Regions from separate parts of the Bacillus halotolerans genome, predicted to be linked through region 3. Evidence: riboswitches for the same ligand, from Rfam matches in the RefSeq annotation. Region 3 holds a riboswitch; each other region holds the start of a gene.
What was found. Region 3 has a riboswitch for thiamine pyrophosphate ahead of DIC78_RS01695 (acetylornithine deacetylase). Riboswitches for the same ligand answer to the same signal wherever they lie in the genome.

Region 1 (7,304 bases), 370 kb from region 3:
AGCCTATAATAAAGCGCTGGGCGGAGCGATTATCCATCCATCCATCAGAGCGATTCAGCTGGCGGAAATGGCATCTATCAATAACCGCGTATTCCGGACGGTCGGATCACCGCTCCTTCTCCCTTCCCATCATGATTGCATGATTAAACCGAGAAACGAAGTTGACTTTCAAGTAACAATTGACCATTTAACCCTGCTTCATAAGGATGTAAAGTCCATCCGCTGCCAGGTTGCATCCGAAAATGTAAGATTTGCAAGATTCCGTCCGTTTCCGTTTTGGAAAAGAGTCCAGGATTCATTTATCGGAAAAGGTGAGTAGAAAGAGGACGTATCGTGGAGCAATTTATTATTGAAAAGAACATTACCTCCGCTGAAGACGGAATGACCTTAAAGGAATATGCGGGCGAGCTGGGGATTTCTAAACGTCTGCTGACCGACATCAAGTTTAGCGGAGGAGATCTTCTCATTAACGGTAAGCATGTGACTGTTAAATACGTATTGAGAGAGGGAGACCTTCTTGTTGTAAAGTTTCCTGAGGAACAGGTGAGCGAGACGCTTTTGGCCGAGCCAGTTCTGCTCGATATTCTGTATGAGGATGAACACGTGCTTGTGATAAACAAACAGCCGTATGTGTCATCTATTCCGTCGCGAGAGCACCCGGCGGGAAGCATAGCAAATGGCATCATCCATCACTACCAAAAAAACGGAGTGCGGGCCACGGTGCATCTTGTCACCCGGCTAGACCGGGATACGTCAGGTGTCATGCTGATTGCCAAGCATCGCTTTGCCCACTCCATTTTATCGTCGGCGCAAAAAAACGGCCTTGTGAAACGCAGATATGTTGCGGTTGTGCATGGACATATGACAGAGACAGAGGGAAAGATAGACGCCCCGATTGGCAGACATCCTGACAGTATCATTGAACGGATGGTGACACCGGGCGGTCAGAAGGCTGTTACTCACTTTCGTGTCACACGTATAACAGATGACTTAACCTCGGTGGCATTGCAGCTTGAGACAGGGCGGACCCACCAGATTCGCGTCCATATGAGCTATCTCGGACACCCGCTGTGCGGCGATACGTTGTACGGCGGAACGAGACAAAAGATTGACAGGCAGGCGCTGCACAGTGAGCAGCTGTCGTTTATCCACCCGCTGACGCAGGAGAATATGACGTTTCATGCGGCTCTGCCGCACGATATGCAAGAATTAGTTAAAGGAGAGAATCATTAAAACGATTCTCTCCTTTTTTATATGGGGCGAAATCTAGATTCGTCATAGGGCATAGAGCTTGGAACGGAGACTGTCTCCAGTTCGGGAAAACGCAAGGCCGTCAGTTCATTCCCAAACACACAGCCCGTATCAATGTTAATGGTGCGATTTATGATGCGGGGCTCTTTAACAGGTGTGTGTCCGTATACAACCCATGCTTTCCCATTATAGGCGGCGGCCCAATCCCTCCTGACGGGTCTGCCGTCCGGATACGTTTCACCCGTCACATCGCCGTAAAGCACAAAGTCCTTTACTCTCCTTGTGTTTTTGCCGATATCGTCAGCCTTTATGCCAGCATGGGCGACAACCAATTCTCCATTATGTAAGATGTCGTAAAGCGGCGCAGTTTCATAAAGCTTCATAAATTGTTCGCTGACTTTTCTTCTTTCTTCTTCAGAAAGTGCTTTAAGCTCTGCCGCAGTTGTTTCAAGACCGTGCATCACTTTAACGGGATTTCCTTTTAAGTAGCGGTACAGCTTGTTGCAATGATTTCCCGGGACATAACGCACTGCTCCTTGTTCATAAGCGCCCGCTACAAAGCGGATGACTTCAATTGATTTAGGGCCTCGGTCTGTCAAATCCCCGGCAAAAACAAGCATCCTGCCTTCATCATGTACAGGCAATCCATTTTTTATTGTGTATCCAAGTTTTTCTATCAGGGCTGTCATTTCATCGTAGCAGCCATGAATATCGCTGATTATATCGTAGTAAGCCATGCAGCATCCTCCTTACTCATGATTTTATTTATTATGAAGCAAATTGCTGTGAGTCATCACCAGCTTTTATGTGCAAATTATAGAAGAATCATTTTCTAAAAAAAATGAGACCTTATTACTTTATTTTTCATCATCACCCTTGTTAAAATCGCGTTATGTTTTTTAAAAAGGAGGTTCAGATTATGGCGCATACATCTGTCGCATCATTAGTTGTCGTACTTATCGTTGCATTTTTAACTCCCATCCTTTTGCATCGGTTTAAACTCAGCATCCCTGTTGTAGTTGCTGAAATTATTATGGGATTGATTATAGGAAAAAGCGGTCTTAATTTAGTTGTGGAGGGTGATACTTGGCTGCAGACGCTCTCTATGCTCGGATTTATCTTTTTAATGTTTTTAAGCGGGCTTGAAATTGATTTTTCATCCTTTGAGAGAGGAAAGAAAAAGCAGTTTCTGCAAAACGGCAAGGAAGCACCCAATACATTTGCCACAGCATCCATTATTTTTATCGGTATTTTTATTTTATCATTGCTGCTGTCCTATGGGTTCGTCTTGGCCGGATTTATCCAAAATGCTTTTTTAATGACGCTTATTATTTCTACGATTTCGTTAGGTGTTGTTGTTCCAACCTTAAAGGAAGAACGGATCATGGATTCAAACATCGGGCAGATTATCCTGCTTGTTGCTGTGATTGCTGACTTGGTCACTATGATTCTTCTTGCTGTATTTTCTTCTCTATACGGAGAGGACAGCGGAAACATGTGGCTCTTGATGATCCTGTTCGCAGCCGGAGTAGTGCTTTACTTTTTCGGCCGGGTCTTCAAACACCGTTCTTTTGTTCAGTCCATGTCAAAAGGGACGATCCAGATCGGGACTCGTGCTATTTTCACCTTAATTATCGTACTGGTGGCTCTGTCTGAATCACTGGGAGCAGAAAATATTCTCGGCGCTTTCTTAGCGGGCGTGCTTGTTTCCCTGCTCTCGCCGAACAAGGAACTGGTTCAGCAACTTGATTCCTTCGGCTACGGGTTCTTAATACCGATTTTCTTTGTGATGGTCGGTGTAAAATTGGATATTTGGACACTTTTTCAGGACCCGAAAATTTTAGTGATGATTCCGCTGTTGCTTATGGCGCTGTTAGTAAGCAAAATTCTTCCTGTCCTGTACTTGAAGAAATGGTATGATAACCGCACAATTTTGGCGTCTGGTTTCCTGCTGACATCAACGCTTTCTCTTGTGATTGCCGCTGCGACAATCGGCCAGCAGCTTCATGTAATCAGCGCGAATATGTCAGGAGCGCTTACGCTGGTGGCGGTTATTGCAAGTATTTTTACGCCGGTCGGTTTTAAAAAGCTGTACAAAAAACAGGAGCAGCCGGAGGAGAAAAAGAAGATCACATTTATCGGCGCTAATCAAATGACACTGCCTGTGACACTTGAATTGCCTGAGAACGAGTATGAAGTGCGTGTCGTGCACGTTTATCAAGAAAACGCTGAGGAAAAGCTGTCAGACTCAGTATTTTCCGTCGAAACGATTTCTGATTATGAGCATCAAACCCTTGAATCACTCGGTATATTTGATACAGAAATCCTTGTGGTGGCGACAGGGGATGAAGACATGAATACGGACATCGCACTATACGCCAAAGAAAAAGGAACAGAAAGAGTCATTGCCAGCACCGGATCACCGGAGAACGAAGCGAAATTGAAAGAGCAGGGCATCAGCATCTTTTCCATCTTGCTGTCGACCAAAACGCTGCTTCGCGCGCTGATAGAAGCGCCTGGCGTCATGAAACTGCTCACGAACCAAGAGTCTTCGCTGTATCAAATTAATATGGAAAACAGCAAATACGACGGCGTGATTCTCCGTGAATTCCCTTTAACAGGCGACGTGATTTTTGTCAGGATTTTCCGGGGTGTCGACAGCATCGTTCCTCACGGCGATACAAGACTGAAAATCGGAGACCGCTTAATTGTCACCGGATCACGCGGGTACGTAACCGATCTTAAGAAAACATTGGAAGGATAATATCTTGACCAAATAAGGATTCGTGTTAATATAGAGGGGCAGAACAATTCAATATGCATTCGTAAAACCACTAGGGGTGTCCTTTATAAGGGCTGAGATAAAAGTGTGACTTTTAGACCCTCATAACTTGAACAGGTTCAGACCTGCGTAGGGAAGTGGAGCGGTATTTGTGTTATATAACTATGCCAATTCCAAACCACTTTTCCTTGCGGGAAAGTGGTTTTTTTATTATCAGACAGGGGGAATGACGTGTGAAGTTTTCAGAAGAATGCCGCAGTGCAGCCGCAGAATGGTGGGAAGGCAGCTTTGTCCATCCATTTGTTCAGGGGATCGGTGACGGAACTCTCCCGATCGACCGCTTTAAATATTACGTGCTTCAGGATTCTTACTATTTAACTCATTTTGCAAAGGTGCAATCGTTCGGTGCCGCTTATGCAAAGGATCTTTATACAACAGGACGCATGGCCAGCCATGCTCAAGGTACATATGAAGCGGAGATGGCGCTTCATCGCGAGTTTACGGAGCTTTTGGAAATCAGTGAGGAAGAACGGAAGTCATTTAAGCCATCTCCTACCGCTTACTCCTATACATCCCATATGTACCGTTCGGTTTTGAGCGGGAATTTTGCAGAAATCTTGGCAGCTCTTCTCCCGTGCTATTGGCTTTATTATGAGGTTGGTGAGAAATTGCTGACATGTGATCCGGGGCATCCGATTTACCAGAAGTGGATTAGCACATACGGCGGTGACTGGTTCAGACAGCAGGTGGAAGAACAAATTAACCGCCTGGATGAGCTGGCGGAAAACAGCACAGAGGAAGTGCGTGCCAAGATGAAAGAGAATTTCGTTATTTCGAGCTATTATGAATATCAGTTCTGGGGAATGGCTTATCGAAAAGAAGGCTGGTCAGACAGCGGCGTAAAAGAGGTGGAAGGGCTTGGAGCTGCACGCCATAACTGATGACCGCAAGCCGGTTGAAGATCTAATGAGATCAATTATAGCCATTCAGGATGAGGTTGATTTCATCCATATTCGTGAACGGTCTAAATCGGCGGCTGACATTTTGAAACTGCTGGAGCTTATTTCTGAAGGCGGTGTTGATAAGCAAAAGCTGGTGATGAATGGCCGGGTTGATATTGCGCTTTTTTCAAATATTCACCGCGTTCAGCTGCCGAGCAGCAGCTTTTCGCCGAAACAAGTAAGAGCCAGATTTCCTCACCTGCACATTGGGCGATCGGTGCATTCACTGGAGGAAGCGCTTCAGGCAGAAAAGGAAGACGCTGATTATGTTTTGTTCGGCCATGTGTTTGAAACGGATTGCAAACAAGGCCTTGATGGCAGAGGCGTGTCTTTGCTTTCAGAAATCAAACAGAGGATCTCGATTCCGGTTATTGCAATTGGCGGAATGACACCTGCCAGATTAAGAGAAGTGAAACAAGCAGGTTCAGACGGTATCGCTGTCATGTCCGGAATTTTTTCTTCCGATGATCCTTTGGAAGCTGCCAGACGATATTCCCGCAAGCTAAAGGAGATTCAGTATGAAAAGGCATTATGATGCAGTTGTCATTGGAGGCGGAATTATTGGTTCCGCGATAGCTTATCAGTTGGCAAAAGAAAAGAAAAACACCGCATTGCTTGAAAGCGGAACAATCGGCGGCAGAACAACAAGCGCCGCGGCAGGGATGCTTGGCGCCCATGCCGAGTGCGAGGAGCGGGATGCGTTTTTTGATTTCGCCATGCACAGTCAGCGTTTGTATCAGGGTCTTGGAGAGGAGCTACTTGCCTTATCCGGCATTGATATCAGAAGGCATGAAGGCGGTATGTTTAAGCTTGCATTCTCCGAAGAAGACGTGTCCCGCTTGAGACGGATGGACGATTTGCATACTGTCAGCTGGCATACAAAAGAAGAAGTGCTGGAAAAAGAGCCGTATACGGCCGGTGAGATTTACGGGGCGAGCTTTATTCAGGACGATGTTCATGTTGAGCCTTATTTTGTGTGCAAGGCATACGCTAAATCGGCTAAAGCGCTTGGTACGGATATTTTTGAGCATACTCCCGTTCTCGATGTGACGCGTGGCGGTGAATCCATTTTGATCAAAACGGGTTCCGGTGACGTGCATGCGGACCATGTCGTGGTTGCCAGCGGGGTCTGGAGCGGGATGTTTTTTAAACAGCTCGGGTTGAACCAGTCATTTTTTCCTGTAAAAGGAGAGTGCCTGTCTGTTTGGAATGATGATATTCCGCTGACAAAAACACTTTATCATGATCATTGCTATATCGTACCGAGAAAAAGCGGCAGACTGGTTGTCGGCGCGACGATGAAGCCTGGTGATTGGAGCGATAAGCCGGATCTTGGCGGACTTCAGTCGGTTATGGAAAAAGCGAAAACGATGTTGCCGGCGATTCAGAATATGAAGGTTGATCGTTTTTGGGCGGGACTGCGTCCGGGGACAAAGGACGGAAAACCATACATTGGCAGACACCCTGAGGACAGCCGCATTTTATTTGCGGCGGGCCATTTCAGAAACGGGATTCTGCTTGCTCCTGCAACGGGTGCTTTAATCGGTGATCTCATTATGAATAAAGAGGTCAAGGCAGACTGGCTGCACGCCTTTCGAATTGATCGCAAGGAGGCGGTTCAGATATGATGCTTCAGCTGAACGGTAAACAAGTTGAGTGGGATAGAGACACAGGTACGATTCAGGATTTGCTTGCGTCTTATCAGCTTGAAAATAAAATCGTGATCGTTGAAAGAAATAAAGAAATTATCGGTAAAGAACAATATCACGAGGTAGAGCTTTCTGATCGTGATGTCATCGAAATTGTCCATTTTGTAGGAGGCGGATGAGAATGCTAACAATTGGCGGGAAACAATTTCAATCAAGGTTGCTGCTGGGCACGGGAAAATATCCATCGTTTGACATTCAAAAGGAAGCGGTGGCTGTTTCAGAGTCTGATATTTTAACATTTGCTGTGCGGAGAATGAATATCTTTGAAGCGTCTCAGCCTAATTTTCTGGAGCAGCTTGATTTATCAAAATATACGCTTCTGCCAAATACAGCAGGCGCCAGCACGGCGGAAGAAGCAGTTCGAATTGCACGGCTTGCGAAGGCATCCGGGCTTTGTGACATGATTAAAGTCGAAGTCATCGGGTGCAGCCGCTCCTTGCTGCCCGATCCTGTGGAAACGTTAAAAGCGTCTGAACAGCTTCTTGAAGAAGGGTTCATTGTGCTGCCGTACACTTCGGATGATGTGGTACTGGCGAGAAAGCTTGAAGAGCTTGGTGTTCA
Region 2 (7,304 bases), 1.4 Mb from region 3:
CCACTCCATTACGAGTGGTGGGTTTCCCCATTCGGAAATCTCCGGATCAAAGCTTGCTTACAGCTCCCCGAAGCATATCGGTGTTCGTCCCGTCCTTCATCGGCTCCTAGTGCCAAGGCATCCACCGTGCGCCCTTTCTAACTTAACCGTTAAAAAGAATCACTATGTGATATCTTGTGTTACTAATTGAATGTGATGTCTACTGTTATCTAGTTTTCAAAGAACACGTTTCGAAGGAATGATCCTTCAAAACTAAACAAGACAGGGAACGTTCTGTTTATAAGACCCAAGGTCTTATATTCCGTAAATATCCTTAGAAAGGAGGTGATCCAGCCGCACCTTCCGATACGGCTACCTTGTTACGACTTCACCCCAATCATCTGTCCCACCTTCGGCGGCTGGCTCCATAAAGGTTACCTCACCGACTTCGGGTGTTACAAACTCTCGTGGTGTGACGGGCGGTGTGTACAAGGCCCGGGAACGTATTCACCGCGGCATGCTGATCCGCGATTACTAGCGATTCCAGCTTCACGCAGTCGAGTTGCAGACTGCGATCCGAACTGAGAACAGATTTGTGGGATTGGCTTAACCTCGCGGTTTCGCTGCCCTTTGTTCTGTCCATTGTAGCACGTGTGTAGCCCAGGTCATAAGGGGCATGATGATTTGACGTCATCCCCACCTTCCTCCGGTTTGTCACCGGCAGTCACCTTAGAGTGCCCAACTGAATGCTGGCAACTAAGATCAAGGGTTGCGCTCGTTGCGGGACTTAACCCAACATCTCACGACACGAGCTGACGACAACCATGCACCACCTGTCACTCTGCCCCCGAAGGGGACGTCCTATCTCTAGGATTGTCAGAGGATGTCAAGACCTGGTAAGGTTCTTCGCGTTGCTTCGAATTAAACCACATGCTCCACCGCTTGTGCGGGCCCCCGTCAATTCCTTTGAGTTTCAGTCTTGCGACCGTACTCCCCAGGCGGAGTGCTTAATGCGTTAGCTGCAGCACTAAGGGGCGGAAACCCCCTAACACTTAGCACTCATCGTTTACGGCGTGGACTACCAGGGTATCTAATCCTGTTCGCTCCCCACGCTTTCGCTCCTCAGCGTCAGTTACAGACCAGAGAGTCGCCTTCGCCACTGGTGTTCCTCCACATCTCTACGCATTTCACCGCTACACGTGGAATTCCACTCTCCTCTTCTGCACTCAAGTTCCCCAGTTTCCAATGACCCTCCCCGGTTGAGCCGGGGGCTTTCACATCAGACTTAAGGAACCGCCTGCGAGCCCTTTACGCCCAATAATTCCGGACAACGCTTGCCACCTACGTATTACCGCGGCTGCTGGCACGTAGTTAGCCGTGGCTTTCTGGTTAGGTACCGTCAAGGTACCGCCCTATTCGAACGGTACTTGTTCTTCCCTAACAACAGAGCTTTACGATCCGAAAACCTTCATCACTCACGCGGCGTTGCTCCGTCAGACTTTCGTCCATTGCGGAAGATTCCCTACTGCTGCCTCCCGTAGGAGTCTGGGCCGTGTCTCAGTCCCAGTGTGGCCGATCACCCTCTCAGGTCGGCTACGCATCGTTGCCTTGGTGAGCCATTACCTCACCAACTAGCTAATGCGCCGCGGGTCCATCTGTAAGTGGTAGCCGAAGCCACCTTTTATGTTTGAACCATGCGGTTCAAACAAGCATCCGGTATTAGCCCCGGTTTCCCGGAGTTATCCCAGTCTTACAGGCAGGTTACCCACGTGTTACTCACCCGTCCGCCGCTAACATCAGGGAGCAAGCTCCCATCTGTCCGCTCGACTTGCATGTATTAGGCACGCCGCCAGCGTTCGTCCTGAGCCAGGATCAAACTCTCCGATAAATGGATCGCAGATTAAGTTCACCACATCCTGTGGCAACATCTGCGTGATCTGCATCGTGCAGACCTCAGTTTGACTGACTACGCACATTGCTGTGCGATTTATAATAAAACTTGAATTAACAGGTACGTTTTGTCTTGTTTAGTTTTCAAAGATCATCACCGCTCTCAATGAAGCAGCTTTACCAATATAACACTCAGCTTCTTAATTGTCAACAACTTTTTTAAAAGTTGTTTAAAGCTTCTTGTTTTGTCTGCTGTTCATCAGCGACGTTTAATAATATAACACCTATAATTATTTATTGCAATAGTTTTTTAAAAAAATCTATAAAACAATAAAACTGTAATCTTTCTTTATTCTATCTAACTTGTAATGCTTTATAAAACATTTATCTATTAAAGAACATTTACTACAGGCAATGTCATCTTGTTGTTTTAACCTTTTTCTTGTATAGTAGAAACGAACTAAATATCCGATGACCACAAGGGGAGCATAAAAGCTGAGAGTGAGCGGTTTCGTTCTGACCCTTTGAACCTGTTAGTTAACGCTGGCGTAGGGATGTGGCAAAGTCAAATGAATTGCAGATTGTAAAGCAGTGCGTGGAACTTTCCTCATCCTTCCGCGTGCTGCTTTTTTGTTGTCCTTTTGGATTGTCTATCGATGGAAGGGGATTTTTATGGCTCAATCAAGACAACTGGTACGTCTTATTGAAATTGCAATCATGACTGCTGCTGCTGTCATTTTAGACATCGTTTCCGGAATGTTCCTCCGTATGCCTCAAGGAGGGTCGGTATCCATCATGATGATTCCGATTTTTTTGATTTCTTTTCGCTGGGGAGTTAAAGCGGGGCTTACAACCGGTCTATTGACAGGTCTCGTTCAAATTGCGATCGGAAATCTATTTCTTCAGCACCCTGTTCAGCTGTTGCTTGATTACATGGCAGCGTTCGCCGCTGTCGGCATAAGCGGCTTTTTCGCTTCCGCTGTCCGCAAATCCGCCTTATCAAAAGCAAAAGGGAAATTGATCGTATCAATTATTTGCGCAGTTTTTATCGGCAGTTTTCTGCGTTATGCTGCACACGTGATTTCAGGGGCTGTATTTTTCGGCAGCTTTGCACCAAAAGGAACGCCGGTATGGCTCTACTCATTAACTTATAATGCTACTTATATGATTCCGTCATTCATCATCTGTGCGATTGCCCTTTGTTTATTGTTCATGACAGCTCCGCGCTTGCTGAAAACCGAAAAGGCTTAATCTAACAACCCCCAGCGGCCGTTCCGCTGGGGGTTGTTTTTTATCTTCCGTTAAGCAGATTTTTTAATGAAGCAAGATCCGGCCAGCCGAATCCTATTTCTTTCATGCTTTCTCCTGCGATTTCAAAACTATCCTCGGCTGCTCTTTCAGGTGAAAACGACTGATAAAAATTAATCGAAGGATTCTCTTCTACGACCCAAACAAACATGCTCGTAAAGCCCTGATCAAGCAAAAAATCTGTACCCTTTGTCAAAAGCGCTCTGCCTGCACCTTGCCGCTGTTTTTCTTTTAAAAGGTAAATGGCATACAACTCTCCGTCATAGCCTTTCTGCTCTGAACGAATTGAACCAAAAGATGCAAAGCCGAATACCGAGCCTTTTTCATCTTCTGCCACAAAAACCCCCTTTAATGAACGGCTTTTCCATTTGGCTTCAAAATCCTTGTAGTTCAAACCATTTAAGTATTCAGCGGAGACAATGCCGCTGTATGTTGTCACCCAGCTGTCAACATGCACTTTTGCGATTGCCTTTATATCATCTAGTCGTGCTTCTCTTATAGTCACCATTCATTCTCTAATCCTTTCCGCAATGGTTATTCAGATTTTTGAACAGGTTTTGTTTCTTTTAATTCATTTGTCAGTTCGTTGATGCTCTGTTTGATGTTGCCTTTTCCTGAAAAGTTCTCAATCATTTCTTTTACGTCGATTCCCGAAGACGCTTTTAAGCTTTCTTGCAGACTGGACATTAAATTTGTCGCATAGCTTGTGACTTTGTTGGCGCCGCTTGAATCACCGTTTCCTCCTGTATCAACAACGGTGATCTTATCAATATTTGAAAGCGGTGCTGATACCTGTTTCGCGTATTCCGGAAGCATTTTGACAATCATATCGAAAATCGCAGCCTGACCGTACTGCTCAAAGGCAGCGGCAATTTTTTCTTTCGCTTCCGCTTCCGCAAGACCTTTTAAGCGAATAACCTCAGCCTCTGTCTCACCTTTTGCTTTTTCAGCTTCTGCTTTTGCAAGGCCGTCAATTCTGACCCTTTCAGCTTCAGCCTTCGCCATCGCTTCTATGCTGTATTTCTTGGCATCGGCTTGGGCTAGCTGTTTGGCTTTTTCAGCAGCGGCAGATTGCTCAACTGAATAGCGGTCTGCATCGGCTTTTTTCTTCACTTCAGAATCATACTGGCGTTCACGGCGGAGAATTTCTTTTTCTTCTAATTCAATTTGTTTTTGGCGTTCTATAATCTTGACCTGCATTTCCTGCTCAGTCACCTGCTGGCGTGCTTTGGCTGTTTCCAAATCGTATGCCTGGTCAGCGTTGGCTTTTGCTGTATCTTGATCTCGCCGGTATTCAGCCATTTTAAGCTGATTGATTTTTTCAGCTTCGGCAATTTCCGTCGCTCGTTCAAGCTCTGATTTTTTGGCTTCTTTATCGGCTTCCGCCCTCTTAATTCTTGTTTCTTTATCGGCCTCTGCGGTTGCAATGTCAGCATCACGTTTTACCTGCGCAATTCTCGGTTTACCTAGTGATTCAAGATAGCCGTTTTTATCACGGACATCTTTAATGGTAAAGGAGACAATCACAAGACCCATCTTCGCAAGATCCTGTGAAGCGACACGCTGCACTTCTTGAGAGAATTTTTCGCGGTTTTTATAAATTTCTTCTACTGTCATAGACCCGAGAATGGAACGGAGGTGGCCTTCCAGTACCTCACGGGCCTCCTGCTCACGGTCTTCTTTTGACTTTCCTAAAAATTGTTCGGCTGCTGTGGCGATTTCTCCAATAGAGCCGCCGATTTTAATAATTGCAGTTCCGTCTGCCATTACAGGCACACCTTGCTCGGTATACACTTCAGGTGTCGATACATCGAGTTTGCTTGATAACAGACTTAGCGGCTCAGCCTGCTGAAAAACCGGAAGAACAAAGGTTCCTCCTCCGCGAACAATCTTCAGGCGGTTGCCTCCCTCATCAACGTGAACATTTTTATTTCCAAGATAACTTCCTGTAACAATTAACGCTTCATCAGGCCCTGCCGTACGATATTTTGTAATAAATACCGCTATAAGTGCGATGAGTAAAAAGAATACAACTGCGATGACGATGATAATCGGCATTGTCATATGACATTCCTCCTTATTTTATAAAGGTTCATGCGGAGTAACTGAAAGAACTCCTTTTTTGACATCCACAACTAAGACGACTGTTCCGTAACTGATCTGTTCATTTTCAAAGCTGATCGCTGATTTTGAAATCGTACCGCCTATCCCTTCAATCAGTACTTCTCCAAATCCATCAACCGGAACAGCGGTTATGACTTTTCCGAGTCTGCCTCTAAGATCATCTTCCCGATAAGTCAATGATTCTTCTGCCGATGATAAAGGGACAAGCACAAATAAATGGAGCAATATCACCAGCAGCACCGAAAGAAGACAGGATATTAGAGCAATAATCAGGCTGGAGAGGGGGAAAACTGTTTCGCCTATATATCCAGATGCGGAGAAAAATGTGAAAAATGAGAGCACCAATGTCGGGTGTAATAACGGAATAGCTTCGGACAGCCCTTCAAACACATCTCCGAAAAATAAAAATAGCAGCGTGAGGCTTCCGGCTATGATAAGGGTGTAAAGGTAAATCGTTTGGACAGGAATACCGTATAACTCCAATTTTCTCATCCTTTCTAAGCTGCTACTTTAACCGACGGCCGTCGTTACCTTTTATACGAGATACAGAGGGAAAGGTTTCAAAATTTTTCGATAAATGCTTCCCCGCGAAGCACTTTATAAATGATAAATGCTCTTATATATGGTAATGTTTTTTCAGGAGGAGATATGATGAGTATCTTTAATGAAGCCAGATTAGAAACATGGAATGAAGTAAAAGGACTTTCCGATGAAAAGCTGAATCAGAAGCCTTCTTCTGATGAATGGAGTATACGGGAAGTTCTTGATCATTTGAAGAAAATTGATATGACCGCCCAAAACATGCTGAAAGAACGAGTAAAGGAAGCGCCTGTTAAGGAGATTGAGGAAAAACCGCTTACGGCCGCACAGGATAGAAGCAATAAACGGAAAGCGCCGGCCCATCTTGAACCGGATCATGATTTTATTTCAGGCAGCCAAATGAAACGGGAGCTTGATGTTGTAAGGGAGCAGCTGACAGCTGTTATTGCCTCTCTTAAAGAAGAAGATTTTGAGAGAGTATTGCCGCATCCCTTGTTTCAAGAGCTGACCGTCAGACAATGGATCGAATTTATCGGCCATCACGATAAACGCCACCTCAGCCAGATCAAAGAAATTAAAGAGAAAATAGAAAGAGTCTGATTTATTCAGACTCTTTCTGCTTTTTGTTTGATGTTCCGCTGGTATGAATAAACGATTATTTCGTCACCCGCATACACGGCACCGGGTCTCTCGACAATACATACAATGCCCCTTATCCCCAACGCATGGCGGACAAAAGCCGGTGCAAGCTTTGGCTTGTCCGGATAATAAGACTGGATGACTTCACCCGGCTGGATACACGGATCATTTTCTCCCTCACACAGTAAAGCGGCGCCGCTCGGAAATATAATCCGGCTTCCTTCTTTTAATGTTGTGAAATCAGGTATACCGCTAATTGCAACATTTGCACCGAGCCATTCGGGAAAAATACTCGGGACTCCCATTTTCAAAGCAATTTCGTCACATTCTTCTGTTGAAACAATTGAAATTTGTCTGCGGTTAAAAATTTCTGTTCCTCTTGAAAACATTGGCTCTCGGGCCCCAGCTTTTTTTGTCAGGCCGAAATGTAAGTCGCCGGGAATGCCGCCATAATCAAAATCGAGCTTGTCCATTTGTTTTGTTATAAAGCTTTCTGTATCTGCAACATATAAGCCTTCCGTTTTTGCGGTCATGCGTTTCCACATAAGCTTGCACCGTCCTTCATCTCTAGGATTGTCACTTATGTTCAATTATCCAAAAAAATCCCGCTCTGTAAAGGAGCGGGATCATCGCATTATACAGTTTTTGGCGTAAGATTAAAGCAGCGTTTGTAGATCCAGTTATATGCTTTCTCATTTAAATCTCTAGGATTTCCGAAGGTTTGCGGATCTTTCATTGCTTCTTTTGACAAGCGCTCGATCATGTCCGGCGATACCCCTTGTTCTTCTAAAGTCGGTACTTCTAACTCTTTCACAAGATCGTAC
Region 3 (7,304 bases):
AGCATTGGACAGCACCTTCAGCCCGTTTTTCAATTTCTTTCGCTAATGAAAGCCGGTCCAGGGAATGAATATAGGAAACTGAATTGACGACAGCTTTTACTTTTCTTGATTGAAGGCTGCCGATAAAATGCCATTCCGGATTTCCTTTAATGATTTCCTGTTTGCGAAGCAGTTCGGCGTCCCGGTTCTCTCCGAGGCACTTGATGCCCGCATCGACCGCCTCCTGTGCTCTTTCAGGCGACACATATTTTGTGACTGCAATAACCGTAACTTCATCGGATCTGCGGCCCGATCTGTTACATGCTTCGTTTATTCGTTCGTTTATATGTCGTAAATGATCAACAACACGCAAGATCTTTTATGCCTCCTTCATTCCGATAAAGGACATCATCCGTCCTGTTTTCCCCTGATCTCGCCGATGGGAAAAGAAAAGTGACGGCTCACTTTCCGTACATAAACCGCTGACAGAAATCTGCTCATTTGCCAAACCGCTGTCAATCAGTATGAGTCGGTTCAGCTCTTTCAGGTCAAGCTGATACTGCCCCTGCCCCGCCTGATTCACGGCGCGATCTGCTGAAAACGGCAATGCGCGGACAGCATTCATCACACGGTCATCTACCGTATAGCGCGCACCGCAGATAGACGGTCCGACAACAGCGTATATATCAGAAAGCTTCGAGCCCTCCTGTTCGGTCCATTGCTTCACCATTTCTCTGCCAATCTGTTTGACCGTGCCTTTCCATCCGGCATGAGCGATCCCGACAAGCGATTTCACCGGATCGAAAAAGAATAGGGGCACACAATCAGCAAAGCATAATGCCAAAAATACATTTTTATCATTTGTATAGAGCCCGTCTGTTGCTTTAAAAGCTGAGTGATACTCACGGGCGCCTTTTCCCCTATCCCTCTGCGTCACTTTTTGGACGCGATTGTCGTGTGTCTGGTCAGCAAATACCCAAGACTGCAAATCAATATTAAACATATCGGCTATATATTCACGATTTTTAACCACATCTGCATCTTTGTCATGAACGTGCAATCCTGTATTTAACGACTCAAAAGGTTTTTGACTGACACCGCCGTTTTTCGTAGTAAATCCGGCAATGACTTCTGCATCGTTTTGATTCGTTTGTTTCCAGTCTTGTATCATGAGTGTCGAGGGGGTGGTGAGACTGAATGGGTGATATGTATTCATGATGATCCAACCTTTCGACAAACATTTATAAGGCGTAATTTCCCACTTATTTTACCACATCTTTCTGCATTCGTTTAGCGCCGATTTACATATTTCATAAATGAAATGTGCCGGAAGAGTTCAGACTTCCGGCATTTGACAATCAGCAGCAAAAAAGCAGGTTAAGCGTGGGATTCACTTAATCGGACTAAAATGACATCTTCTCCGATTTTAACTATATTTCGCCAAGGAATGACCATTTCCTCTTCCTTTCCAAAAAAACCGAGAACTTTTCCATTTCCCCCTAGTATAATCGCCTGAATTTTTCCTGTGGTGACATTGATATCAATATCACCGATGCTCCCTAATTTTTTTCCGTTAGAGACATTGACGACATCCTTTACTTGAAATTCTGAAATGCTGATCATCCCATCACGTCCTTTTTCGGTCCTTTTTTCTAGTATATGAACGGGCGGGCTGAACCTTGTCAGCAAGGAGAAATTTTCATGATCATTGTTCTTTTTTGCGGCTGCACCAGCTTATGATGAACGTGAGCATGATTTTCGTATAATCTACGAGCTGCTCAATCGATACCTCTTCATTAACGGCATGAGCATTATATAAATCGCCCGGTCCGTATATTACGCTTGGAATACCGGCATGATAAAGCCATCCACCATCGGTTACGGTTTGAGATACGTCAATGACCGGGCGTTCCCGTTTGATCTCCTCGTGTGACGCCGTAAGGGCTAAAACGCCGGGATGAGCCGGATCAACTTCCAAGGCCGGAAAAATTTCTCCTCTTTCTTCAATCATTGAAGAGCCTCCCCATTTGAAGACAGGACGGTTTTCCCTCAGCCAAATATCACTGTCACTCAGCCTGTTGATGTAATCTTCTATTTCAGCAGCCACTTCTTCATGCGTTTCATTGGGATAAAAATGGACGGTAATCCATAATCGGCACTCATCCGCTATAAAGGCCGCATGTCTGCCTCCTTCTATAACAGCGGGATTAATTGTGTTTGTACCGGGGGTAAAGCCAGGATAGCTTTTCATAATGGCCCAATGTCGCTCCAGCTCACCGAGTCCAGAAATGATTTTTGCCATTTTTTCGATTGCGCTCGCCCCGAAGGTTCCTCCGCCAGCGTGGATCATATTCCGTCTTGTTCCATCGTGAAACGTTTGACTGCTTTTCATTTCGATCCAGCCTGTAATCACTCCGCCTTGACCTTGAATATGCATATCGCTCGTATCCGCCACAACTGCAAAGTCTGCGTGATAGCCCTTTTTGCAGCATTCAAGCGTGCCGGCCTCTCCGACTTCCTCCCCGATGACCGATTGCAGAATCAAATCGCCCGGGAGCTCAACGCCCGCTTCACGAATCAGCTTTAAAGCAAACAGCACACAGGCCATTCCGCCTTTCATATCTGAAGCGCCCCCCGGCCGATTAAGAAACCGTTTTTCTCACTGGGACAAAATGGGTCATGCACCCAGTCCTCGCCCTCTTTTACCTCTGCCACATCGACATGCCCATTGATGATTAAACTTTGATAGGCGGCTGAATTTGTTCCTTTTAAAACACCCACAACATTGGGATCTCCTGGATAAACGTCCCATTTGTCGATAGAAAATCCCCGTTCAAGCAAAAACTGTGCAATCCATGTTTGGATGCTGTCTGTATTTCTCGCAGGCGGCGCCGGTGTTTTAAAAGAAATCAGCGTTTTCGCAAGCTCAATGAGCTCGTCCTTTTGTTCTTCCACTTTTTTCAGTAAAGATTCTACTTGATCAATCATGTTATCCGCTCCTATTTTTAATAGAAAAAAGCCGTTTCATATTCATGAAACGGCTTAATAAAGAAAGCAGAGTGCAAGCTGCTGCATTCTCCGCTTTTTTCACCGCTTCCCTCCGCTGGTATGATCCAGATCAGGTCAATAAGGGTTGAGACCAGCGTCTCTCTCAGCTTCGAAAGCACCCCCAGGATGAATCGTATGTTGTTATGCATTTGTCACCGGCTCAGCTCTTGTTAAAAACGGACGATCCTGATTCCATAATACACGGATCGGCGTATCAAAAAAAGAAGAAAGTGATTCGTCTGTCAGCATGTCTTTCATTTGTCCTGACCTAAAGACTTCTCCCTTTTTTAACAAGAGGGCTTTATCAAAAATCGGCAAAATTTCTTCCGCATGATGCGTAACATAAAGAATAGACGGCGCATTTTCCCTGCTTGCAATGTGCGTAATCGTATCTAACAGTTTTTCCCGGGCAATAAAATCAAGTCCTGTAACTGGTTCGTCCAGTATAAGCAGCTCCGGATCAGCCATTAGCGCTCTTGCGATTAAAGCTCTTTGTTTCTCTCCTTGAGAAAGAGTTTCGTAGCGGCGGTCGGCATAATCAATGGCTCCTAAGTCCTCGAGCAGGGCAATCGCTTTTTCTCTGATTTCCGCACTTGGTGTTTCATACAAGCCAATCGAAGCATATGCCCCGCTCAGAGCAATTTCAAAAGCTGAATCTGCCGGATACAATTTTTGCTGAAGACCCGCTGAGACAAGGCCGATTTTTCGTCTGAGTTTATCTCCCAGCTCCGTTTTTCCGAATACATGACCAAGCACCTGCATCTCGCCTGTTGTCGGAAAATAGTAAGAGCATAGCATATTTAACAGCGCAGTCTTCCCTGCTCCATTTAATCCGTAAAGCACCCAGTTCTCCTTTTCTTCTACTTTCCAATGAATATCCTTTAGTATCCATTTTCCATTCCGTTTTAGTGAGACATTGTCAAGCTGCAAAATCATTGTGGTCCTCCTCTTTCCAAACCGAATAATTGTTTTAATTTTCACAAAACTGTGTACGGACTAGGATACCTTACTTTTTCGAAAACGTAAACCGCCCGCTTCTAAATAGAAAAGCCTTTAAAACAATTTCTGTTTTAAAGGCTTTCCACGTCCATGCTATTGATGAATATTCTTATTCATTTGTTTGATTGCTGCCTTTTCCAGTCTGGACACCTGTGCTTGAGAAATCCCGATTTCTTCGGCTACTTCCATTTGCGTTTTTCCTTGGAAGAACCGTTTTCTTAAAATCATTTTTTCCCTCTCGTTCAGCCTTCTCATGCCCTCTTTCAAAGCCAGCTCTTCAATCCATTGTGTATCTTTGTTGCGTTCATCACTGATTTGATCCATGACATAAATCGGATCTCCGCCGTCATTGTAGATCGGTTCAAAAAGAGATACCGGATCTTGAATGGCGTCGAGTGCAAACACAATTTCTTCGTGCGGTACTTCAAGAACTTTGGCGATATCCTCTGCCGTCGGCTCCTTGCTTGTCTCACTGATTAACCGTTCTCTTACCTGGAGTGCCTTATATGCGATATCCCTAAGTGATCTCGAGACACGTATCGGGTTATTATCGCGCAAATACCTGCGGATTTCTCCGATAATCATAGGTACAGCGTATGTTGAAAACTTAACATTGTGGCTTAGATCAAAATTATCAATGGATTTCATTAGTCCGATACAGCCGACTTGAAATAAGTCATCAACATACTCCCCTCTGTTATTAAATCTTTGAATGACACTTAAGACAAGACGCAAGTTCCCGTTTACAAGCTTTTCTCTGGCTGAATCATCACCTTCGTCCTGCAATTGCCTAAACAGCTTTCTCATTTCTTCATTCTTGAGTACGGGTAATTTGGAGGTATCCACCCCGCAGATTTCGACTTTATTTCTCGACACTTTTTTCCCTCCCTACAGGAGCTGCTGTACAACGTTAAGTATCTCCTCGGGTGGGAAAAATATGCACTGCACTCAAACCGAAAAATAGTCATAATTGGGAAATCCTTGTAGAATCAAGGGATTAAGCCGCAAAAATTTTTTACACCATTTTGTTGAATTCTTTTCGCAATCTTTTAATGATTCTTTTTTCCAGACGGGAAATATAGGATTGGGAAATCCCCATCATATCCGCAACATCCTTTTGGGTCTTTTCCTCTTCGCCGACGAGCCCAAAACGCAGTTCCATGATTTGTTTCTCCCTCTCATTTAACTGTTCGAGCGCTTTTTTTAGAAGCTTTTTATCCACATTTGCTTCAATGTCCTTTGTGATGATGTCGTCATCCGTGCCCAGCACATCAGAAAGCAGAAGCTCATTGCCGTCCCAATCAATATTAAGCGGTTCATCAAAAGAAACTTCTGAACGGATTTTGTTGTTTCTCCTTAAATACATCAGGATTTCATTCTCGATACAGCGAGAGGCATATGTAGCCAGCTTGATTTTCTTTTCCGGATTGAAGGTATTCACAGCTTTGATTAATCCAATGGTGCCGATGCTGATTAAATCTTCAATATTAATTCCCGTGTTTTCAAATTTCCGTGCGATATAGACGACAAGCCGCAGGTTGCGTTCGATCAAAATAGCGCGGGCCGCCTGGTCGCCGCTTGGGAGCTTCATTAATAGAACCTGCTCCTCGTCTTTTGATAATGGCGGCGGCAAAGCTTCACTCCCTCCTATGTAATACACTTCATCGCTTTTTAAGCCCAGTTTCATCAGCAGCTTATACCAGAGGTGCGTCAACCGCAATTTAAGTTTTTTCATCTTCCTCTCCCTTCTAAATGTCACGTCTTATGAGTATGATAAGTAACGGACATTTGCGAACATTAGGATACGTGCTTAATGGCCTTTCCGGACAGCATTTTCGGATGAATAATCGCGTCAAAATCTCCATCTGCCGACAGCTTTGACGTGCTGATGCCGATTAAGCATTTATCCGCGGAAATCATTTCATCTTTTGTCATAATCGTTACATGATCCGGTTTGATACATAATAAAAATTGATGCTGCTGGCCTACTCCCCGATATGGGATCAGCCTCATTTTATCTAAAAAACGAAACGAATCATCAAGCTGTTCAATCGCTTCCATCGGGTCTGCATTTCGGATAATCACCGTTTCAGCCTCTCCGAAAATTGGTTCAAGCTTATCAATGTGAAGAATCATGACCGGCGTTTTTGTGAGCGGATCATACAGCTGGTTGCCGGAATCCACCAGGCCTCTTGCGTGCAGTGTTTGGCCGCCCAGGTCCGCCTGTACCCTGACTCGTTCCTCATATTGAATGTTTTTTGTTTCAATATCTTCGATTCTTCTCTTGGAAAAAAACCATAATGTGGGAAAGCCAGCCACGATAAACATCCAGCTGATCGGGTCGCCAAATCCGGTTTGATTGGTGATCATGACACCGTTTCTGACAATAGAGTTTGACTGCAGCAATGAATGTGCTCCGATTATTCCCCCTCCCATTAGAAAAGTAGCAAAATAAAAGGAAAACAAATTTTGAAAGAAATAGCGAAACCGCTTAAAACCGAATGTCACGAGCACAATGACAACCGAAAAAGCGAGCTTTCCGGCCGGGTTCTCAACGATCGGCGAGAAAGGAGTAAACATCAAAAGGACAATACTTGACCCGATAAACGCGCCGCCTATCAATCTTCTTTTTTTTACATGGCGTTTCAAAATAAAAGCCGTCAGTAAAAGCAACAGTGCGTCAAAACAAAAGTTTAACAGCCAAATGACATCTAAATAGATTTTCACACCTGACCCCTTTCTTTCTTGCATCACGCTGTTCCCCTTCTTGTTTCATAAGTATAAAGCAAGCTCTGTGGGAAAGTCTGTCAATTAATGTTGAGAGGCCCATACAATTTTTCAGGGATAACTGCTTAATTTGTCGAGGGAATAAATGAGAGTATATAGAAAAAAAGCTGCCAAGAGCGGCAGCTTTCTTACACTTACTTTTCAGTATTGATATAAAGTTTTCCATTCGCTGTTTTTCTGGTTTCATTGCCGTAACCGTCTCGAACGATAACCTCTACTTTAGCTCCGTTTGCTTTAATAGAAGAAGTTGCTGTCCAGTAGCCTTCATATCGTCCCGGAGAAATTTCTCTTAACGGCAGCTCGGTAGCGTTTTGTACATTCGCTCTTGCATTTGTGAGCGGCAGGCGAATGACAAACGTTGCATCTGCACCTTTCGCGCTTGAAAAAGCGATTTTGACCGATTCACCGGCTTTTAAGGTTTTGTCCTCACCAGGAATCAGTCCGGTAATGACTGGCTGGTCAAAATTCACATTGACGACAGCTTTTTTCGT
Region 4 (7,304 bases), 220 kb from region 3:
GCTTTCTCCGATAGCTCATCAGGAGCGGTTAAATACAGGAATCCATTCCCGGCCAATGTTTTTGCGATATCGAGCGGAAGTGTCCTGCGGATCAGCTGCGCATAAAGCTCAGATTCAGAGAGCTCTCTTTGAAAAGATTCTTCTTCAAAGCTTTTAATTAAAGCAAGCGCTCCGCTGACATGAGGGGCAGCCATTGAAGTGCCGGTAAGCTTCCCGTATTTCTTGTTGGGAAGAGTGGATAAAATGTTTTCACCAGGTGCAACAAGATCAATCTCTTTGTTTGTGTTTGAAAATTCTGACGATTCACGCGCTACTGAAACAGATCCAACCGCAATTACATCATTATACGCAGCAGGATAGGAAAGCTCCTCTGTGCGTTCGTCGCCGTCACCCTCATTTCCCGCAGCACAAACGACTAGCACTCCGTTTTTGACGGCGTTTTTGACCGCTTCCTCCAGTTCAGGCACATCGCTCGGTCCGCCAAGGGACATTGAGATGATATCAGCCTTTTGCTCAACAGCATAGTTAATGCCGTTAATAATCCATTCGTACTTTCCGCTGCCGTTTTCACCGCCAAGCACCTTTACAATTAAAAGGCTTGCCTCAGGCGCAACCCCGGCGATGCCGCCGTTTGAATCGTTAGCCGCAATCGTTCCGGCAACATGTGTGCCGTGTCCGTTGTAGTCGGAAATGGCATCTTCCTTGCCGCCGTCATCATCTGTGAAATTCTTTCCGCCGATGATTTGGTTTTTCAAATCGGGATGGCTCGTATCGCAGCCGGTGTCCAATACAGCAATTTTTACGTCTTTGCCTTTAACCCCTTTTGCCCACACTTCTGGCGCCTTAATCACTTTAATACCCTCAGGAAGCTCGTTCACATCCATGATCTGCTCATTCGTCACATACGGGATCAAGCGGATTTCACCATTCATAAAAAAGCCCTCCTTTTTTATGCTTGCAAGTGGATACAAGGGTGTTATCTCACATTATATGAAAAAAGCAGCCGCTCGGACAGTGTCGTTTGAAGCATTTTGAAAAAATAGGATACAATCCAATGGATTAGTAATTTTCAAAATAATGGATGTCTCTAGCGTGTATGGCTGGGATTCAGCTGTCAGTCAAGTTATAATAGAAGTTGGGAAAGGAGCAGTGTGATGAAACTGAATGAAAAAATATTTGCGTTTTTTTCTGAGCATGTAGAACAAATGGCCGAGGAATGGATTGACACAATGGAGGAAAGCGATCCGAATTCGATTTATGCCTTACATAATGCAACTGTAACCGAGGAGCTGAAAGAGCAGGACAGAGAGTTCTACCGGCATCTGAATTACATGTATGTTTTACCGGAAAAACAATTTCTCGATGAATTTCAACAATGGGTTATTGAGCTGACGAATGATCAAAAACATCTCGATACCCCGGTGCAATACGTCATCCGTGAGTTTATGAGAAACCGAAGATTATATACGAAGTATTTTGAGAAGTTCGCAGAAGAAAACGAGTCGGCATTTGGACCGGGAGAGAAACAAAAATGGGCCGATTTGATTGTGAAAGTTTTTGATTTTACCATTTATACATTCGTCGATCACGCTGAATCGAATGCAAAACAGCAATTAAATGCCCAGAGAGAAATGATACTGGAATTAAGTTCGCCTGTCATTACTCTGAGCAAAACGACAGCTCTGCTGCCGCTTGTCGGTGATATTGATACTGAACGGGCAAAGTTTATTCTTGAGAACACGCTTAATGCATGTGCGAAAAGACGCGTTGAGCATCTGTTGATCGATCTTTCAGGTGTCGTCGTTGTTGATACAATGGTGGCGCACCAAATCTTTAAATTGATTGAGGCGCTTACTTTAATCGGTGTCAGATCCACATTGTCTGGAATCAGACCAGAAATTGCGCAAACCGCTGTACAGCTTGGAATTGATTTTACGAACATTAATATTAAAACCAATCTTGCCCAAGCATTGAACTATCATCAATAATAAAAAAGCCGCTATTCAACATAGCGGCTTTTTCTATGAGGTAAAACATAAAGACACAAGAAAAGATCCTGCGAATAACAAGAGAATGAGGAAAAAGAACAGCCAGTCGCGCGGGCTGACGGTAAGCGACCGGTAATACGTCCGGTTTCGGCTGCCTGTAAATCCTTTTGATTCCATCGCAAGAGCTGTTCGTTCCGCTTTTCTGATCGCGCTTGCTAATAGCGGGATGGTATAGCGCTTTAACGCGTTTATTTTTTCTTTTAAGCCATTTTCCGCCGCCCCGCCTCGGATTTTATGTGCCTGCTGGATCAGCTGGACCTCCTCTTTTAACAGAGGGAGAAAACGAAATCCGGCAATGACGCCATATGCAAGCTTCGGGGACAGCTTGCACTGCTGCACAAGACTCAGCATAAATAAAATCGGATCGGTTGTAAAAACAAACATCATTGATAAGGCAGAAAAGCACAAAATACGAAACCCGAGTGAGATGCCGACAGCCACATTTTCACTGTTGATCGAAAAAGGGCCGGCTTGGAACAGAAAATTATCTGCGGTCGTCGGAATCTTGCCGAAAACAGCGGCTGTCCATACGCAGCCGAATGCTAAAATCAAAAACGGAATCGTGAACAAAAGCCATTTTTTCAGCGGTATTCTGGCCGCAAACAGGACACCCGCAACAATCATGATATAAAAGCACGCCGGTGTGTAAGGATTGTAAATAAACGACAGCATGACGACACAGCAAAAAACCGCCGCTGCTTTTACTGCCGGGTTAATGAGATGTAACGGCTGCTTCATCACGCACCTCCTGCTGGTATGTCATCCATTCATATCGAAGGGGGAGGGTGAGCTTTGCTTTTTGGACGAGCTCGGCTTCCCTAGAAAATAATTGTTCCGGTGTTCCGTCAAAGGCCAAATGTGTGCCGTGAAGCACAAGCACGCTGTCAGCATATGAAGATACAAGCTCCATATCGTGTGTGATCATGAGGACAGCGGTGCCTTCTGTCTGGATATGCTGAATCATTTCCATGCATTCAGCGGCTGTTTTGGCGTCTTGGCCAAAGGTCGGTTCGTCTAAAAGCAAAACCGTTACATCGTGCATCAGCATTGTGGCGACACTCAGCCGCCGTTTTTGCCCTTGGCTGATCGCAAACGGATGGTGGTCCGCCAAATGTGCAAGGCCGAAACGCTGCAGCAGGTTCTGCGCTTTTTTCTCGGTTTCGGCATTTGCCGCATGGCCGAACAGCAGCTCATCATATACTGTGTCAGTCACAAACTGGTGCTCTGGATTTTGGAAAACCAATCCCATTTGTTTGCGAAGCTCTTTTTCTTTGTAAGACTCCAGCGGCTTATCATGCAGAAGAATCTTGCCGCTTTTCGGTTTGAGCAAACGGGCGAGAACAGACAACAGCGTAGATTTTCCTGTGCCGTTTGGCCCGACAAGTGCCGTCAAAGAGCCTGCACGCAATGAAAAACTGATGTCTTTGAAAATGGTCTGCTGTCCTCTTGAAAACGATAAGCTCTGGACCTGCACTGCGTGTTCAGCAGAAAGAACCGCCGCTTCTTCAGCAGGCCCAGCAGGGAAGGGTTCCTTGAACAGCGTTTCTTTTGACAATGTAAACGGTATGCTCACGTTTTCTTGTAAGCCACAAATTTTTGGCGCAGCGATTCCCATTGTTCTTAACATGTTTGAGTGATGCTGAAACATATCCTTAGTCGGCCCGTCTAAGGCTTTCTTGCCTGCTCCATCCAGTACGATTGTTCTTTCAACCCAAGGCGCCCACTCATCAAGCTGATGTTCGATCACGAGAAGGCCGAAGCCTTTTTCCTGCTGAAGCTCTTTGATCATTTGAACGAATTCCCGTGCTGAATAAGGGTCTAAAAGGGAAGTCGGTTCATCCAGAATAATGAGCTCAGGCTCCATCGCCAAAATACAGGCGAGCGCGACTTTTTGCTTCAGTCCCCCTGACAGAGTGGAAATCGTTTTTTCCTTTACATGAGTGATGTGTAATTTTTCCAGAACGTCATCAATTTTCTTCACCATTTCTTCTTGGGGGATTTGCAGATTTTCCAATCCAAAGGCGATTTCATCCTCTACTGTCAGCATACAAAACTGCTGCTCAGGGTCCTGAAAGACGACTCCGACATGCTGAGCGATTGTTTCAGAGGTTTCAGCGTCAGTGATCGTTTTTTGAAATAAGAATACATGCCCAGACAGCATCCCGTCGCAAGCTTCAGGGTAAAGCCCGTTTAAACAGAGGGCAAGCGAGCTTTTTCCGCACCCGCTCGGCCCTAACAATAAAGCGCATTCTCCTTTTTGGAGCTCAAACGTTATATCCTGAAAAATCGGTTTCTCGTTTTCTTCATATGAAAAGCTAAGCCGGTCAACCGAAAGCAACTTGTTATAGGCTTGCATGATTTGATACCCGTTTCCGTTTCCTTTTCTTTTTCAGTTCCTTTCCGAGTGCCATTCCGTTTAAGACACCCGTATATGCGAGAGAATCGCTGACAGCTTTTCCGAGAAGGCCGGCCAGGACCGCACCTGAAACGAGACGGATCACAAGCATAATGAGCAGATAGCCCGGTGAGTACGCCGCATAACCGGAAACAAAGAAATCATAAATAAAGCTGGACACCGAAGACCCCATACCCGCCAGAAGCAGCACAGGAAGGGAATATGCTTTCCAGCGTGTCGCAAGAAATACAGCTTCTGCTCCGAGACCTTGAACAATGCCGATAACGATAACCATCGGGCCTGAAGGATTTCCCAGCAAACATTCAACGAGAGCTGCAATGATTTCTGAAACAAGGGCCGCGCCCGGTTTACGAATGATGTACGCGGCAATCACTGACACGATAAACCAAATGCCGTAAATCGGTTCATAAGCGATGGGCCCGAACATCCCTGCAAGTACGTTTCCGAAATGGGTGAATACTAAATACACAATGCCAAAAACAATACTGATAACAGACATGATGACAATTTCTTTTACTTTCCAGCTTTTCATTTTATCCCTGCTTTCTGTTTTCTTGATGGACTGTTTGCCGAGAAGTTCACGGTCATGGTGACATGGGCTGTTTGCTGATTTGCCATGCGGAAAGCGGCTTCCAGTGTCCGGAACACGTCGTGTGCATCTCCGTCTACCTCACTTGCGTAATGAACACCCTGTACAAAGGTGCCGTCAGCCTTAGCGATTTCAACAGCTTTCATGATGATGTCCATATAATTCGGCTCATTCATCGGATAAAGCGCAAATTGGCAAGGAGCCTCTGCTTTCAGGTCGTGAACAGATTCTTCGTTGACACGCTTTTCATCTGCTGTCAGATATGTATCTCCTTGTGTATCGCCGGGGCAGCCGATGGAAAACGTCCCGTTCATGACAATGTGCTTTTCGCTATTTGCTGCATACAGGTAGATGGCTTTGGCGGCGTCGAATACATGCTCGATCGATCCGCGCAAAACTGTGCTGATATGATCGGTCTTTGTCCAAACCTTTGACGTATCCGTTTTTTTCAGCGCAGACTTGATCACACTGATAAAATCATCTGTCATCGGGTATAAAGAGAACCGAAATCCGGCGATTCTGCTTGTACCGCATAAGTTGTCCATTTCTCTGACCTCCTGTTTTTTTGGTAAAATAAAAAACTGCATATCCTTAGGGAATATGCAGTCATAGATCGAGTAAGCGCACGAAAAAATACACCTTTCGGTCAACCTGCACTTCCCCACGCTGGTATTATCCAGATCGGGTCATAAGGGATCAAAGCGCGTTTTTGCGCGCTTTATCTCAGCCATAACAGCACCCCTAGTGCTTTCCGTATACAATTTTTTATTTTGACATCATAATAGATGATAAGAATCATTTTGTAAACAATGAAATCATTTTTTTCATATAGGAACATGAGAGGATGATCGGAATTGGAAAAAGGGCACATATTAATTGTGGAAGATGAAGAAAAAATCGCGAGGGTCCTTCAGCTTGAATTGGAATATGAAGGATACAGCGTCACCATCAAACATAATGGCTCTGAAGGACTTAACGCGGCCACGGAAGGTTCGTATTCCCTATTGCTGCTCGATGTCATGCTGCCAGGGTTGAGCGGGCTTGAAGTGCTGCGCCGGCTGAGGAAAACGGATCAAAAGACACCGGTTATTTTATTAACAGCCCGCGACAGCGTTCCAGATAAGGTAACGGGGCTTGACATCGGTGCGAATGACTATGTCACCAAGCCGTTTGAAATAGAAGAATTGCTTGCCAGAATCAGAGCGGCACTCCGCCAAACCGGAAGCAAAACAGAGGATATCGGCACATTTTTGACATATGACGATTTGCAGGTGAACGAGAAAACACGTGAAGTCAGACGGGGAGACAAAGAAGTTGGATTAACGCCCCGGGAATTTGATCTGCTCGTCTATATGCTGAAGCATCCGCAGCAAGTGCTGACGAGAGAGCAAATTCTCAGCTCTGTATGGGGGTTTGATTACATCGGTGATACAAATGTCGTCGACGTGTACATAAGATATATCAGAAAAAAATTGGACTATCCTTACGAAAAACAGCTGATTCATACCGTACGCGGGGTCGGCTATACCATTAAGGGGTAAATGATGAAGCTGAAGACAAAGATTCATCTGTATACATCCATTTGGCTGTTGATTTTATTAATGTTGGTTCATACTGCGGTCTATCTCATTTTTTCATCGGCACTCACCTCAAAGGATGCGGCCCGTCTTGCCGATGAAACGGACAATATCACCGAAGCTCTTCATACCGCCGAAACACAAGGGGTGGCTTTGCAGGATATGCTGCAGGCCTATCTTCCGGCAAACGGAATGGTGCGGGTAGTGAGTGCGGATCGGAAAGCCGTCATGACCATCACAAAGGAAAAAGCATATAAAGACTTCCCTCTTTCTTTTCACAGCGGGGAAACGACAGACGTGACAAAGCATGAAGGCAAACTGTTTGCAGCAGCAGCTGTCCCGGTCATTTGGACAGACGGACAAGTCGTATCGCTTCAGCTCGTGGAAAGGCTGGAGCATACAGAAGAGAGTCTTCTTCTGCTAAGAATCATCTTAATTGCGGCCAGCGCGGCTGTCTGTATCGCTTCCTTCTTTGCCGGAAGCTTACTCGCCCGCCATATCACCAATCCAATCAGACAATTGGTGACAACGATGAAAGACATACAGAGAGAAAAAGCATTCAAAACAATTTCTCTGGAAGGACAGTCGCATGACGAACTGTATCAAATGGGGCTGACCTTTAATGAGATGGCGAGCATGCTGAAAGAGCACTACGATAAACAGCAGCAATTCGT

Region 1: linked by a shared signal. The riboswitch ahead of tenA (thiaminase II) and the one ahead of DIC78_RS01695 (acetylornithine deacetylase) in region 3 are both predicted to bind thiamine pyrophosphate.
Region 2: linked by a shared signal. The riboswitch ahead of thiT (energy-coupled thiamine transporter ThiT) and the one ahead of DIC78_RS01695 (acetylornithine deacetylase) in region 3 are both predicted to bind thiamine pyrophosphate.
Region 4: linked by a shared signal. The riboswitch ahead of DIC78_RS02810 (HMP/thiamine ABC transporter substrate-binding protein ThiU) and the one ahead of DIC78_RS01695 (acetylornithine deacetylase) in region 3 are both predicted to bind thiamine pyrophosphate.

Annotation. Positions count from the first base shown of each region.
Region 1 covers NZ_CP029364.1:744,378-751,681, reverse strand. Annotated here, with positions in the region: gene DIC78_RS03755 (NAD kinase) at 1-319, shown strand, start outside; gene DIC78_RS03750 (RluA family pseudouridine synthase) at 334-1,233, shown strand; gene prpE (bis(5'-nucleosyl)-tetraphosphatase PrpE) at 1,251-1,988, opposite strand; gene DIC78_RS03740 (monovalent cation:proton antiporter family protein) at 2,171-4,015, shown strand; TPP riboswitch at 4,078-4,186, shown strand; gene tenA (thiaminase II) at 4,267-4,974, shown strand; gene tenI (thiazole tautomerase TenI) at 4,952-5,569, shown strand; gene thiO (glycine oxidase ThiO) at 5,553-6,662, shown strand; gene thiS (sulfur carrier protein ThiS) at 6,662-6,862, shown strand; gene thiG (thiazole synthase) at 6,859-7,304, shown strand, end outside.
Region 2 covers NZ_CP029364.1:3,118,505-3,125,808, reverse strand. Annotated here, with positions in the region: rRNA gene DIC78_RS16005 (23S ribosomal RNA) at 1-148, opposite strand, end outside; rRNA gene DIC78_RS16000 (16S ribosomal RNA) at 318-1,867, opposite strand; TPP riboswitch at 2,340-2,441, shown strand; gene thiT (energy-coupled thiamine transporter ThiT) at 2,542-3,120, shown strand; gene DIC78_RS15990 (GNAT family N-acetyltransferase) at 3,161-3,685, opposite strand; gene floT (flotillin lipid rafts scaffold protein FloT) at 3,712-5,241, opposite strand; gene DIC78_RS15980 (NfeD family membrane protein) at 5,260-5,784, opposite strand; gene DIC78_RS15975 (DinB family protein) at 5,953-6,441, shown strand; gene DIC78_RS15970 (MOSC domain-containing protein) at 6,447-7,025, opposite strand; gene gbsB (choline dehydrogenase) at 7,115-7,304, opposite strand, start outside.
Region 3 covers NZ_CP029364.1:375,630-382,933, forward strand. Annotated here, with positions in the region: gene DIC78_RS01680 (YggS family pyridoxal phosphate-dependent enzyme) at 1-352, opposite strand, end outside; gene pgeF (peptidoglycan editing factor PgeF) at 359-1,195, opposite strand; gene DIC78_RS01690 (YlmC/YmxH family sporulation protein) at 1,357-1,602, opposite strand; partial or broken gene DIC78_RS01695 (acetylornithine deacetylase) at 1,685-2,967, opposite strand; TPP riboswitch at 3,058-3,160, opposite strand; gene DIC78_RS01700 (ABC transporter ATP-binding protein) at 3,169-3,963, opposite strand; gene sigG (RNA polymerase sporulation sigma factor SigG) at 4,120-4,902, opposite strand; gene sigE (RNA polymerase sporulation sigma factor SigE) at 5,042-5,761, opposite strand; gene spoIIGA (sigma-E processing peptidase SpoIIGA) at 5,824-6,753, opposite strand; gene DIC78_RS01720 (S8 family peptidase) at 6,948-7,304, opposite strand, start outside.
Region 4 covers NZ_CP029364.1:590,898-598,201, reverse strand. Annotated here, with positions in the region: gene isp (serine protease Isp) at 1-932, opposite strand, end outside; gene rsbRB (RsbT co-antagonist RsbRB) at 1,155-1,988, shown strand; gene DIC78_RS02825 (HMP/thiamine ABC transporter permease ThiX) at 2,022-2,786, opposite strand; gene DIC78_RS02820 (ABC transporter ATP-binding protein) at 2,761-4,404, opposite strand; gene DIC78_RS02815 (ECF transporter S component) at 4,391-4,996, opposite strand; gene DIC78_RS02810 (HMP/thiamine ABC transporter substrate-binding protein ThiU) at 4,993-5,598, opposite strand; TPP riboswitch at 5,695-5,806, opposite strand; gene DIC78_RS02805 (response regulator transcription factor) at 5,908-6,594, shown strand; gene DIC78_RS02800 (sensor histidine kinase) at 6,598-7,304, shown strand, end outside.